3 regions of the Frankia alni ACN14a genome follow, and region 2 is predicted to be linked to each of the others. Evidence: predicted binding sites of a transcription regulator. Region 2 holds the regulator's gene; each other region holds the start of a gene.

Region 1 (3,272 bases), 1.3 Mb from region 2:
CGCGACGTTCACCATTTCAGCAGATCCCTACCGGACGTCACGACCAGGTTCCGTCATGCGCAACGAGGTCGAAACATCGGGCACTCTCAGCAGTTACAGTCGCATCCGCAACAGTCGCACTCCGCGCACTCGCCGCAGGACTCGCAGCAGTCGCAGCAGTCGCAGGCACCGTCGAGGTCGCAGCCACGGCTGCACAGACCCTCCTTTCGCTGCCCGTCCAGCGGCGACGTGTATTCGCCGCACATCCGGCAGGTCAGGAACATCCCGGCGGCGACCAGGCAGGCCGAGCCCGTCCGTCGGCGCTGTGGCGACCGGCGGTCGGGGCGATCATCCGGCGGCTGGCCGGGCCGCCCGGGCCCCGGCGACTGTGCGGTGGACGCGAAGGTCCGGTCGACGGCATGGTCGAGCCCGTCGCCGAAGAGGAGACGGGCGAGTCGGGCATCGACCGAGTCGGTGAACCGCACTTCGGCCAACGCGTGCCGCAGGTCCCGCCGGCCGTCCTCGCACAGGAGGCGGGCCTCGGCCGGGCTGGTTCCCGTCGCTGTCAGCGGGTTCCACGATCCCGTCCGGGCGTCGTCGAGCTGATCGGTGACGGCGTCGAGCAGATGGACGACGCGGCCGAAGTATCGTCCCACCGCCGCGAGCGGCGCGCGGTTGTCGTCGCACCCGGCCACGACGGCGGTGTGCGCGAGAACTGCGGAAACCGCGGTCTCGGTGGGGGCCAGCGCGTCCAACAGCGCCGCCCCGCCCCGGGCGCTGGCGCCCTCCCGGGCGCGTTGCTCCGCCGCCGCACGTTCCAGCAGGGCGACACCGAGCCCGACCCCGGAGCCGGTGCGCTCGGCGGCTGCCGCGGCCCGGTCGGCCACCCGCTGCGCGATCGCGGCCGCGGGGCGGCGGCGCAGAAGACCGTCGCCGTCCGCGATGTGGTCACCCACGGCGATCGCGCCGGCGGCCAGGGACACTGCGGCCGCCAGCCGCGGGCCCGCCTCGGCGGATGCCGCCACCTCGATCCGGCGCATCCCGCGAAGCGGACACGGCCCTGCCCGGCGGCGTTCTGTCGGCCTGCCGGGCTGCGCGGCGACCAGCACCGACACGAGAACCGCGTCCACGTTCGTGGTGACGCGGGCCCACTGACCGTGATGGTCGCGCAGGGCCAGGCACAACCCGCAGAGATGCGACATCCACGCCGCGTGCAGGTCGTCGGACAGCTGGTGCCGGCAGGGGCGAACCACTCCGAACATGGACGCACCCTCTCAGAAGAGCAGGTGGCGACAGGTGCGCGCGGCTCGAGTCGCCCTGTCTGGCTTGCGACAGTGGGCCCGCAGGGGCGGGACTGCCGAGCGAGGCGGGTCGTCGGCGCGGAGGCCGGCCGGACGCCGGAAGGATCGTTCTCATGCGGACGACGATAGCGTACGATCGAACACGAGTTCGAAACGGGATCGAGCTCCCTCGCCCGGCCGGAAGCCTGACGGGGTGGTGTCATACGTCGTCGAGGAAGCGATGGTGCGACGATGCCAGCAGACCTGCCAGGCGAGCGCGACGTGAGTCGGCCGGCCGCCAGCCAGGGGGAGGCCGAGGCGCGGACCCCGCCCGGCCACAGCGCGATGCGCGTGTTCGACCGGGTCGTCGACGAGCTGAGCGCGGACGAATGCCTGCGGTTCGATGTCCGACTCGAACGGCAGATCGCGCGACTGCAGGCACAGCAACTCGCGGTGCGAGCTCGGTTCGTCGAGCACCGTCCGCGGCTGGAGGGCGAGTCGGAAGACCGACCTTTCAGTGAGTTCGCGGGCGAGGAGCTGGCCGCCGAGCTGGGAGTCGCGCCGGCTCTCGGCACCCGTAGGCTGACGCTGGCGGTCGAGGTGTGCACCCGGCTGCCGGCGAGTCTGCGTGCCCTACACGAAGGCGAGATCGACCTGCTGCGGGTGGAGAGCCTCGCCCGCCAGACCGCGGCGCTGAACGCTGTGCAGGCCGGCGCCGTCGAGCGGGCAGCCCTCGAGCAGGGAGGCCGGGCCAGCCATGCGACTTTCCGCGCCGCGGTACGGCGCCGGGTGTTGAAGGTCGATCCGCAGGGGGCGAACCGCCGGCATCGTCATGCGGTGCGGGGACGCTGCGTGCGGATCACCGACGGCGAGGACGGCATGGGCACGTTGCGGGCGCTGCTCTCCGCCGAGCGGATGGTGGCGGTGTACCACCGCGTCGATGTGTTCGCCCGTCTCTCGGGCACCGATCCGGAAGACAAGCGCACGCTCGATGAGCGCCGGGCTGACGTCCTCTACGAGCTGTTGATGGGACAGGACCGCCACAGCATCCGCCCCGAGGTGCAGGTCGTGGTGCCGATCTCGACCCTGATGGGGCTCTCGGACGAGCCGGGCGAGCTTGCCGGATACGGCCCGATCCCGGCGGATCTCGCCCGCGAGCTCGCCGCCGACTCGCAGTCGACCTGGCGGCGGATGCTCACCGATCCGCGGAACGGCCAGGTCGTCGAGGTCGGGGATCGGCGCTTCCCCTCACCCGGCCTGGCGCGGGCCGTGCGTGCGAGAAACCGCCAGTGCATCTTTCCGGGCTGCGGAAAGCCCGCGATCAACTGCGAGATCGACCACACGAAACCACACGGCGAAGGCGGCCGCACGGAGGAGGAAAATCTCGGCCCAGCCTGCGCCCGGCACCATCACCTGAAGCACGCGGAGAGCCGCCGTCGGCGTCGGACCCGGCGCAGGCACGCTGGCGGTGCCGGCCCGGGCCGCCCGCCGGCGGAGCCTACCGTCCGCGGCCGCACGCAGCCTCCCGCCGCCGACTGGAAGTGCGAGCAGCCGACGCCCGGCGTCTTCCTCTGGACCAGCCCGGAGGGACGAACCTACCGAGTACTGCCAGAGCCCTATCTGGATGTCCCGCCCCCCGCGGGGCCGGCCACGCCGGGTGCCGCCTGAAGCGTGCATGTCCGTTTCAGGCGCGCGACGGGGAGTTGCCGTCCTCGCGGCTCAGCGCTGCGGCGAGCCGCTCGAACTCGCCCGGATCGTTGTACACGTGGGCGCTCACCCGCAGGACCGGCCCCGCGAGATCACGGCTCCGCTGGACCGGGATGGCGCTGGTGAGGATCGCATCCTGCCGGTAGAGACGATCATGGACTGCCACGAGGTCCACGCCGGGTGGTGGTTCCAGCGTGACGATGCCGGTCGGCGAGTCCGGCCGCTCGCGCACCCGCCATCCGCCGGCACCGTCCAGGACGCGGCGCCCACAGGAGGCGAGGTACACGATCCGGGCGAACACGAGCG
Region 2 (3,272 bases):
CGAATCGCCGAGCCCTCTTCGGCCTCCCGGCTGTCGACGACACGGCTGTCCGGATGCCGGCAGAACGGGCATCGCACGCGATACGCCTCCTTCGTCCGGTCCGGCGCGGACCACCCGGCGCGGCGGGACGACGAGCCGGGAGCCGGCCCACGCCCGAGCACCGGCCAAGCCGTCCTGTGGACGGCCGCCCGCACCTCTGTGGAAAGCCTGTGCATCAACCTGTGGATGACTTACGCCCTCGTAAGCACCAGATGTTGTGTCCAACCTAGCGCACAACCCCAGTGATGGGGACACCGGCCCCCCCGCGTGTCACACCGGGACATCAGCCCGCGGGGGCGCGACAACCCTGCGCGAGGGCGCCTCACCCGCCCGCTGCCGCCGGAGACCGGCCCGTCACGGCGACGAGCCGCCGAGCGCCGGCCGGGATCAGACGGTGGCGGAGTGGACCGCCCGACCGGCGGGTCAGCCCAGCACCAGGAACTGGCCGGGGGTGAGCTCGACCGAGGGGAGATGGTTGATCCGCATCAGCCGATCCACGACGACACGGGTGTCGGCGTCGGGGTCGAGCGCAACGGCGATCTCCCACAGCGTCTCTCCGGCGAGCACCAGGTGACCCCGCGGCGGCTCGCCGGACCACGCGATCGAGGCGCGCGGCAGGACGCCCACCAGCACCGCGGCGAGGGCCAGCGCGACGACGGCGACCACGACAACCCGGCCGCGGCGGGTCAGCCGCAGCGGCGGCAGCGGCTCGCCGGCGCCACGGCGCACCGCCGACCGAGAGACCGGCGAGCGAGAAACCGGTGAACGAGACAGGCACGCCCCCGGAACCGGCCTCCCGGCACCGACCCCGGCGGCCGGCCGGGCCACTCGCACCCGCGCCGGACCGCCCGCCGGCCATCTCCCGGCCCGGCGCGCCGCCCGTTCCCGGGCAGCCGCCAGATCGACCACCTGCGTGGTGTGCGCGCTGTGCACGGCTTCCTCCCCAGGCACCCCGAACCAGGTCGCGGACGCCACGAACTCCCGTTCGATCGAACTCCTGATCGATTGTCGCACCGGAGACCCGCCAGGAAAAGGGACACGCTCGAACAGACGTTTGAGATTCCGCGACCGGGCGGTTACCGTCGAGACGATCAGGTTTGCACCGGGCGGTTTCCCCCGGTCGCGGACAGCCGGGTGCCGTGGGGGGTGCCGGTCTCGCCGGGCGAGGCCGTCAGCCGCGCGCACGTCCGGCGCGCGGCCGCGCGGCGACCAACCGGCGACGGAGTAGGCGACGAGGAGAGCGGTAGGCGATGACCAGCCAAGGCAGGGGTACACGCCGGGGCGGGGCCCGCGGCAACGTGCGGGCCTTTCCCGAAAACCCCGCGGACGCAGCCGGCCTGACCCCCCGGCAGCGCAAGGTGCTCGAGGTCATCCGGGCCGAGGTGGAACGGCGCGGGTACCCGCCCAGCGTGCGGGAGATCGGGGAGGCGGTGGGGCTGACCAGCACGAGCAGCGTGGCGCATCAGCTCAAGGTGCTGGAGGAGAAGGGCTACCTGCGCCGGGACCCGAACCGTCCGCGGGCCATGGAGGTGCTCAGCCCCGACCGGCCACGGCGCAAGGCCGATTCCGGCGCGGCGGCTGTCGTGTCGACGTTCCCGGGCGCCGCGGCGGCGCCGGCCGGGGTGGGCGGCGAGGGGTCCGCGGCCTACGTGCCGGTCCTCGGGCGGATCGCCGCCGGCGGGCCGATCCTGGCCGAGCAGGCGATCGAGGACGTCTTTCCCCTGCCGAAGGAGATCGTCGGCGAGGGCACTCTGTTCCTGCTCCGGGTCGTCGGCGAGTCGATGATCAATGCAGCGATCTGTGACGGCGACTGGGTGGTGGTGCGCCAGCAGCCGGTCGCGGACAACGGTGAGATCGTCGCCGCGATGATCGACGGCGAGGCGACGGTCAAGCGCCTACGGGTCCGCGACGGGAAGATCTGGCTGCACCCGGAGAATCCGACGTTCAGCGACATCCCCGGCGAGGAGGCGACGATCCTCGGGCGGATCGTCGCCGTGCTGCGCCGGATCTGACCGTGGACGGCCGGCCGCGCGAGGCGGCCGGCCGGTTCGGCTGCCACGAACCGCGGGACAGGTGCCACCGGCCGTGCCGTGCCCGTCGGCGGCGGGTCAATGCCGGTCCCGACAGCCCCGGTCCCGACAGCCCCGGTCCCGACAGCCTCGGTCCCGAGGGAACAGGGCTGACGGGCCAGGGCTGGGGGAATGGGTCAGGGCTGAGGGCAGGTCAGGGCTGGGATCAGGGCTGGAAGGCGTGCAGTTCCGCGGCGAGCGACGGGGACACCCTCGCGAGCAGGCGGGTGCCGTCCGCGGTGTGCTCCAACTCGAGCACCTCGCCGTGGGCGTGCACCCGTGAGACGAGATCGCCCCGCGTGTAGGGGACGAGGACCTTCATCTCCACGTCGGGGTGGGGAACCCGGGCGCACAGGGCGTCGACGAGCGCGGTCAACCCCTCCCCCGTGCGCGCCGAGACGAAGACAGCGTCGGGCGCGAGCTGGCGCAGGCCGGCGAGGACGGTCGGCTCGGTGGCGTCAACCTTGTTCACGACAATCAACTCGGCAACGTTGCCCGCGTCGATGTCGTTGAGCACCTCGCGCACCGCGGAGATCTGGGCGGCCGGGTCGGGAGCGGAGCCGTCGACGACGTGCAGGATGAGGTCCGCGTCGGCGACCTCCTCCAGGGTCGAGCGGAACGCCTCGACGATCTGGTGCGGCAGGTGCCGGACGAAGCCGACCGTGTCGGTGAGGGTGAACGCCCGGCCGTCCGGCAGGGTCGCGCGCCGCACGGTCGGGTCCAGCGTGGCGAACAGCGCGTCCTCGACGAGGACGCCGGCGCCGGTGAGACGGTTGAGCAGCGATGACTTGCCGGCGTTGGTGTAGCCGGCGATCGCCACCGCGGGCACCTCGCCGCGCCGGCGAGCCGACCGCTTCGTCTCCCGCACGGTCGCCATCCCGGCGAGCTCCCGGCGCAGGCGTGCCATCCGGGCGCGCAGTCGCCGGCGGTCCGTCTCGATCTTCGTCTCGCCGGGTCCACGGGTCCCGATGGGGGCACGTCCGCCGCCGCTGGCCGCAGCGCGGGACATCGACTCACCCCAGCCACGCAGGCGGGGCAGCATGTACTGGAGCTGGGCGAGCTCGACCTGAGCCTTGCCCTCCCGGGACGTCGCGTGCTGGGCGAAGATGTCGAGGATGAGCGCCGTCCGGTCGATGACCTTGACCTTGACGACCTCCTCGAGCT
Region 3 (3,272 bases), 2.9 Mb from region 2:
CGCGAGCAACCGCCAGCCGTGCTCGCCGCGATGCCAGGTGCGGGTGTAGCGGACGCGGGCGCTGAACGGTTCGCCGCGCAGCCGGCCCTCGACCGTGCCGAGAAAGAGGGTCACGCCGGTCCGCCCAGCGACGATGACGGTGAGGTCCTCCTCGACGACCTTGTTCATCACCTGGTCGCCGGACCGGTGGATGTGCAGGTCATCCGCCTTGGTGTGGAGTGCGCCGTCGGGCCCCGTGAACACGAGTCGCTCATCGATCGGCTCGTCGAGCACCTCGACGTCGGAGGCCAACTGCGCCGCCTGCAGCCGACGTTCACTGGCTCGGAGCCCCTCGGCGGGGTCGGCGCCATGCCAGCAGTCCCCTTCCGCCGGATGAGTGGCCATCATGTCGCTGTCGTCATCCATCAACTGCTCGCCTCCAGTGTTCGGGGCCGCCCAGAGCCGGGGCCGCCACCGAGGGGTTAGTCCTCGCCCAATTGCGAGCGAGAGCAGGCGGAATATGGTCACGGCTGCGGTCGGGTTCATCCGGCGGCGACGTCGTAGAGTAGGGAGTGGGGGTGGCGGGTGTAGGGATTCCGGCGGGGGGTACGGTCGGGGTCGATCCAGGCCGGAGGCAGGAATTCGGGTCGCCGGTCAGGGCCTAGTTGAACGGTCCAACCCTGATGGTGGACAGTCCGGTGGTGATAACCGCAGAGAAGGACGCTGTTGTCCAGCGAAGTATGACCGCCGTCAATCCAATGGCGGATATGATGCGCTTCGCACCATCCTACCGGACGATCGCAGCCGGGAAACGCGCAGCCGTTGTCCCGGGCGATCAGTGCCTGGCGGATGTCGGCGGTGACAGTGCGGTGCGCACGGCCGACGTCGAGGGGGACGCCGGCGGGGTCGAGAATGATGCGACGGACCGACGCGTCACAGGCGATGCGACGAAGGACCTCCCGGGAAAGGGGCTGTCCCCAACTGGTGGTCGCGGGCAGGCCAGAGCCGCCGAGCAGCGCCGCCCAGGGGACGGTCACGGCCAGGTGCGGGCGGATCCCGCCGGTGACGGGCAGTGCGGCAGTGTCGAGGGGGCGGCCGAGCAGGTCGACGAGGGCGTCGGCGCGCCGCCGGGCGGGGTTACGCGGGTCGAGAGTGCCGTCGAAGGCGGGGCGGGGTGCGGACAGCGAGTCCAGCGCGGTGCGCAGCAGAGCGGCGGCTTCCGCCTCGAGCTCGCCGCTGATCCGGGTCATCCCGTCCGGCAACTCCGACAACCACAGCCCCCGCCGCCCCGCCGGATCCTCTCCACCCCCACCAGCCAGACCGCCGGGATCGGCGCCGGGACCCCCGGGATCGGCAGGGCCGGCGGGGTCAGCGGGGTTGTGGGGCTGGCCGTTGTTCGCGCCGCTACCGCCTGACTCTCCGTCACCGGACTGCCCGCTGGCATCCGGCGCATCGCCCTGGCTGGCAGACCCGCCGCCGGGAGTCGACTCGGGCGGATCGCCGCCGGGGCTGGGATCTACCCAGGTCAAGGTCTCGCGTAGGTGACGGGCCAGCCGGGCCAGCGCGGTCGGATCGAACTCATCGGCCTGCCGCAGCAGGAACGCCTCCGCCCGCCGGCGCACGTCTGCGGTCGCCTCGGCGGGCAGCGACCGCATCCCCGCAGCGATCACCAATGCCTGCTCCACACGGATCTCCCCCGCGGCCAGCCGCTGCCCGGTGGCCGCCAGCGGGCCGTCCACGGCCACGGCCAGATCAACCAGACGGCCGGCGTCCGCCGCCCGCAGCCGCAGCCGTTCCCGCAGCAACGCCGCTGTGCTGCTTGCACCGACCCGCCGCGCCAGACCCCGGCCGTGCACCTCAGCGACCACCTGAAGCCGAAACGCCGCTAGCCGTGTCATTACCGCCGTGCAGTCAATCAGACAGGCATCCAGCTCGGCATCCGACAGCGCCCACACTCGGCCGTCGTTCAGCTCGTCCACCCCGGAGGACACTGCCGCGACCCCTTCGAGCAGCGCAGACGACCCACCGGCACCGGCAGAATTCCAGACCATGAGGAAAGCCTAAGTAAATCCCTTTCAAAAGTCGAACGTATGTTCGTATCCGTAACCAGGGCGGCTTTCTGTTCGCCACGCGGACGGAAGGCACGACCACAGCACCAAGGCTGTCCCCCTGCGGCGCCAGCAGAACCATCTCCGTGCCGATCCGCCAACAATGAGTCGTAGTCGTACTCTTACGGAGTGGCCGCTCCCAGCGTGTGTCCGGTCTTGGTGCGCCGGGCGCCCGATGACAGTGGAGGGGGCAACTTCCGGGTTCCGGTGGGGCATCTCAGGAACCGGTGACACCGGCAGCGAGCTCGAACCGCACCGGTAGGCCGCGCCGAGACTCGCGCCCCCGACAACCCTGGGGGACAGGCCTGCGGAGCAGACAGCGCCGCAGCCAGCTCCGAGCGTTAGCGCCTGGGCGGGTAGCGCATGAGGGCATGAGCGGACACAGGGCCGAGAGCAGTCCGCACGCGCCCGAACCCGCAGCGCGGGTCCAAGACCGAGAGCGATCGACGCGAGTGTGCAGACGAGAGCGACCGACGCGAGCCTGCAGGCGGCACGGACGGACAGGCGGCACGGACGGACAGGCGGCACGGACGGAACGGGCGGAACGGGCGGCACGGGCGGCACGGGCGGAACGGGCGGCACGGGCGGAACGGGCGGCACGGGCGGAACGGGCGGAACGGGCGGCACGGGCGGAACGGGCGGAACGGGCGGAACGGGCGGAACGGGCGACGCGAGCCTGCGGGCGGCACAGGCGACGCGAGCTTGCGGACGCGGGCGGCCGGGAGCGGGCAGCCAGAGCGGGAAGGTCGTCGGCCGCCGCCGCACGGACCGGCGGTTGCGGTGACGCCGACCTTGCCTCGTTCACCGGCGTCCGCTAACGTACAACCTGATGGTTGTAGATCAGAGCTCCACCGAGCAGGCCGATCGCCTCTTCCATGCCCTGGCCGACGCGACGAGGCGCGAGATCGTGGCACTCACCCTGACCGGTGAGCACTCGGTCTCCGACCTGGCCCGGCGGTTCCCGATGAGCTTCGCGGCCGTGCAGAAGCACGTGGCGGTGCTGGAGGGCGCCGGGCTGGTCACGAAGCGGCGGCAGGGTCGGGAGCAGCGCGTGCGGGGCAACGCGGACGCGCTGCGCGAGGTGCGTCGGTTGCTGGACGAGCTTGCGGACCTGTGGCGGGGACGCATCGATCGGATGGCCGCGATCCTCGCCGAGCCGGACCCACCCGAGAGCGACACCGCAGA

The links. The regulator LexA, encoded in region 2, represses DNA repair genes until DNA is damaged. The targets are predictions, from matches to a motif close to CGAACNNNNGTTCG.
Region 1: FRAAL_RS19810 (HNH endonuclease signature motif containing protein) is a predicted target of LexA. The motif match lies at 1,418-1,431, and genes of this name have one in related genera.
Region 3: FRAAL_RS13245 (HNH endonuclease signature motif containing protein) is a predicted target of LexA. The motif match lies at 2,063-2,076, and genes of this name have one in related genera.

The regions. Positions count from the first base shown of each region.
Region 1 covers NC_008278.1:4,917,155-4,920,426, reverse strand. Annotated here, with positions in the region: gene FRAAL_RS19815 (DUF5685 family protein) at 87-1,241, opposite strand; gene FRAAL_RS19810 (HNH endonuclease signature motif containing protein) at 1,512-2,927, shown strand; gene FRAAL_RS19805 (aminotransferase class V-fold PLP-dependent enzyme) at 2,944-3,272, opposite strand, start outside.
Region 2 covers NC_008278.1:6,173,963-6,177,234, forward strand. Annotated here, with positions in the region: gene nrdR (transcriptional regulator NrdR) at 1-77, opposite strand, end outside; gene FRAAL_RS24825 (LysM peptidoglycan-binding domain-containing protein) at 463-768, opposite strand; gene lexA (transcriptional repressor LexA) at 1,290-2,051, shown strand; gene hflX (GTPase HflX) at 2,275-3,272, opposite strand, start outside.
Region 3 covers NC_008278.1:3,302,746-3,306,017, reverse strand. Annotated here, with positions in the region: gene FRAAL_RS13250 (nuclear transport factor 2 family protein) at 1-405, opposite strand, end outside; gene FRAAL_RS13245 (HNH endonuclease signature motif containing protein) at 522-2,030, opposite strand; gene FRAAL_RS13240 (ArsR/SmtB family transcription factor) at 2,917-3,272, shown strand, end outside.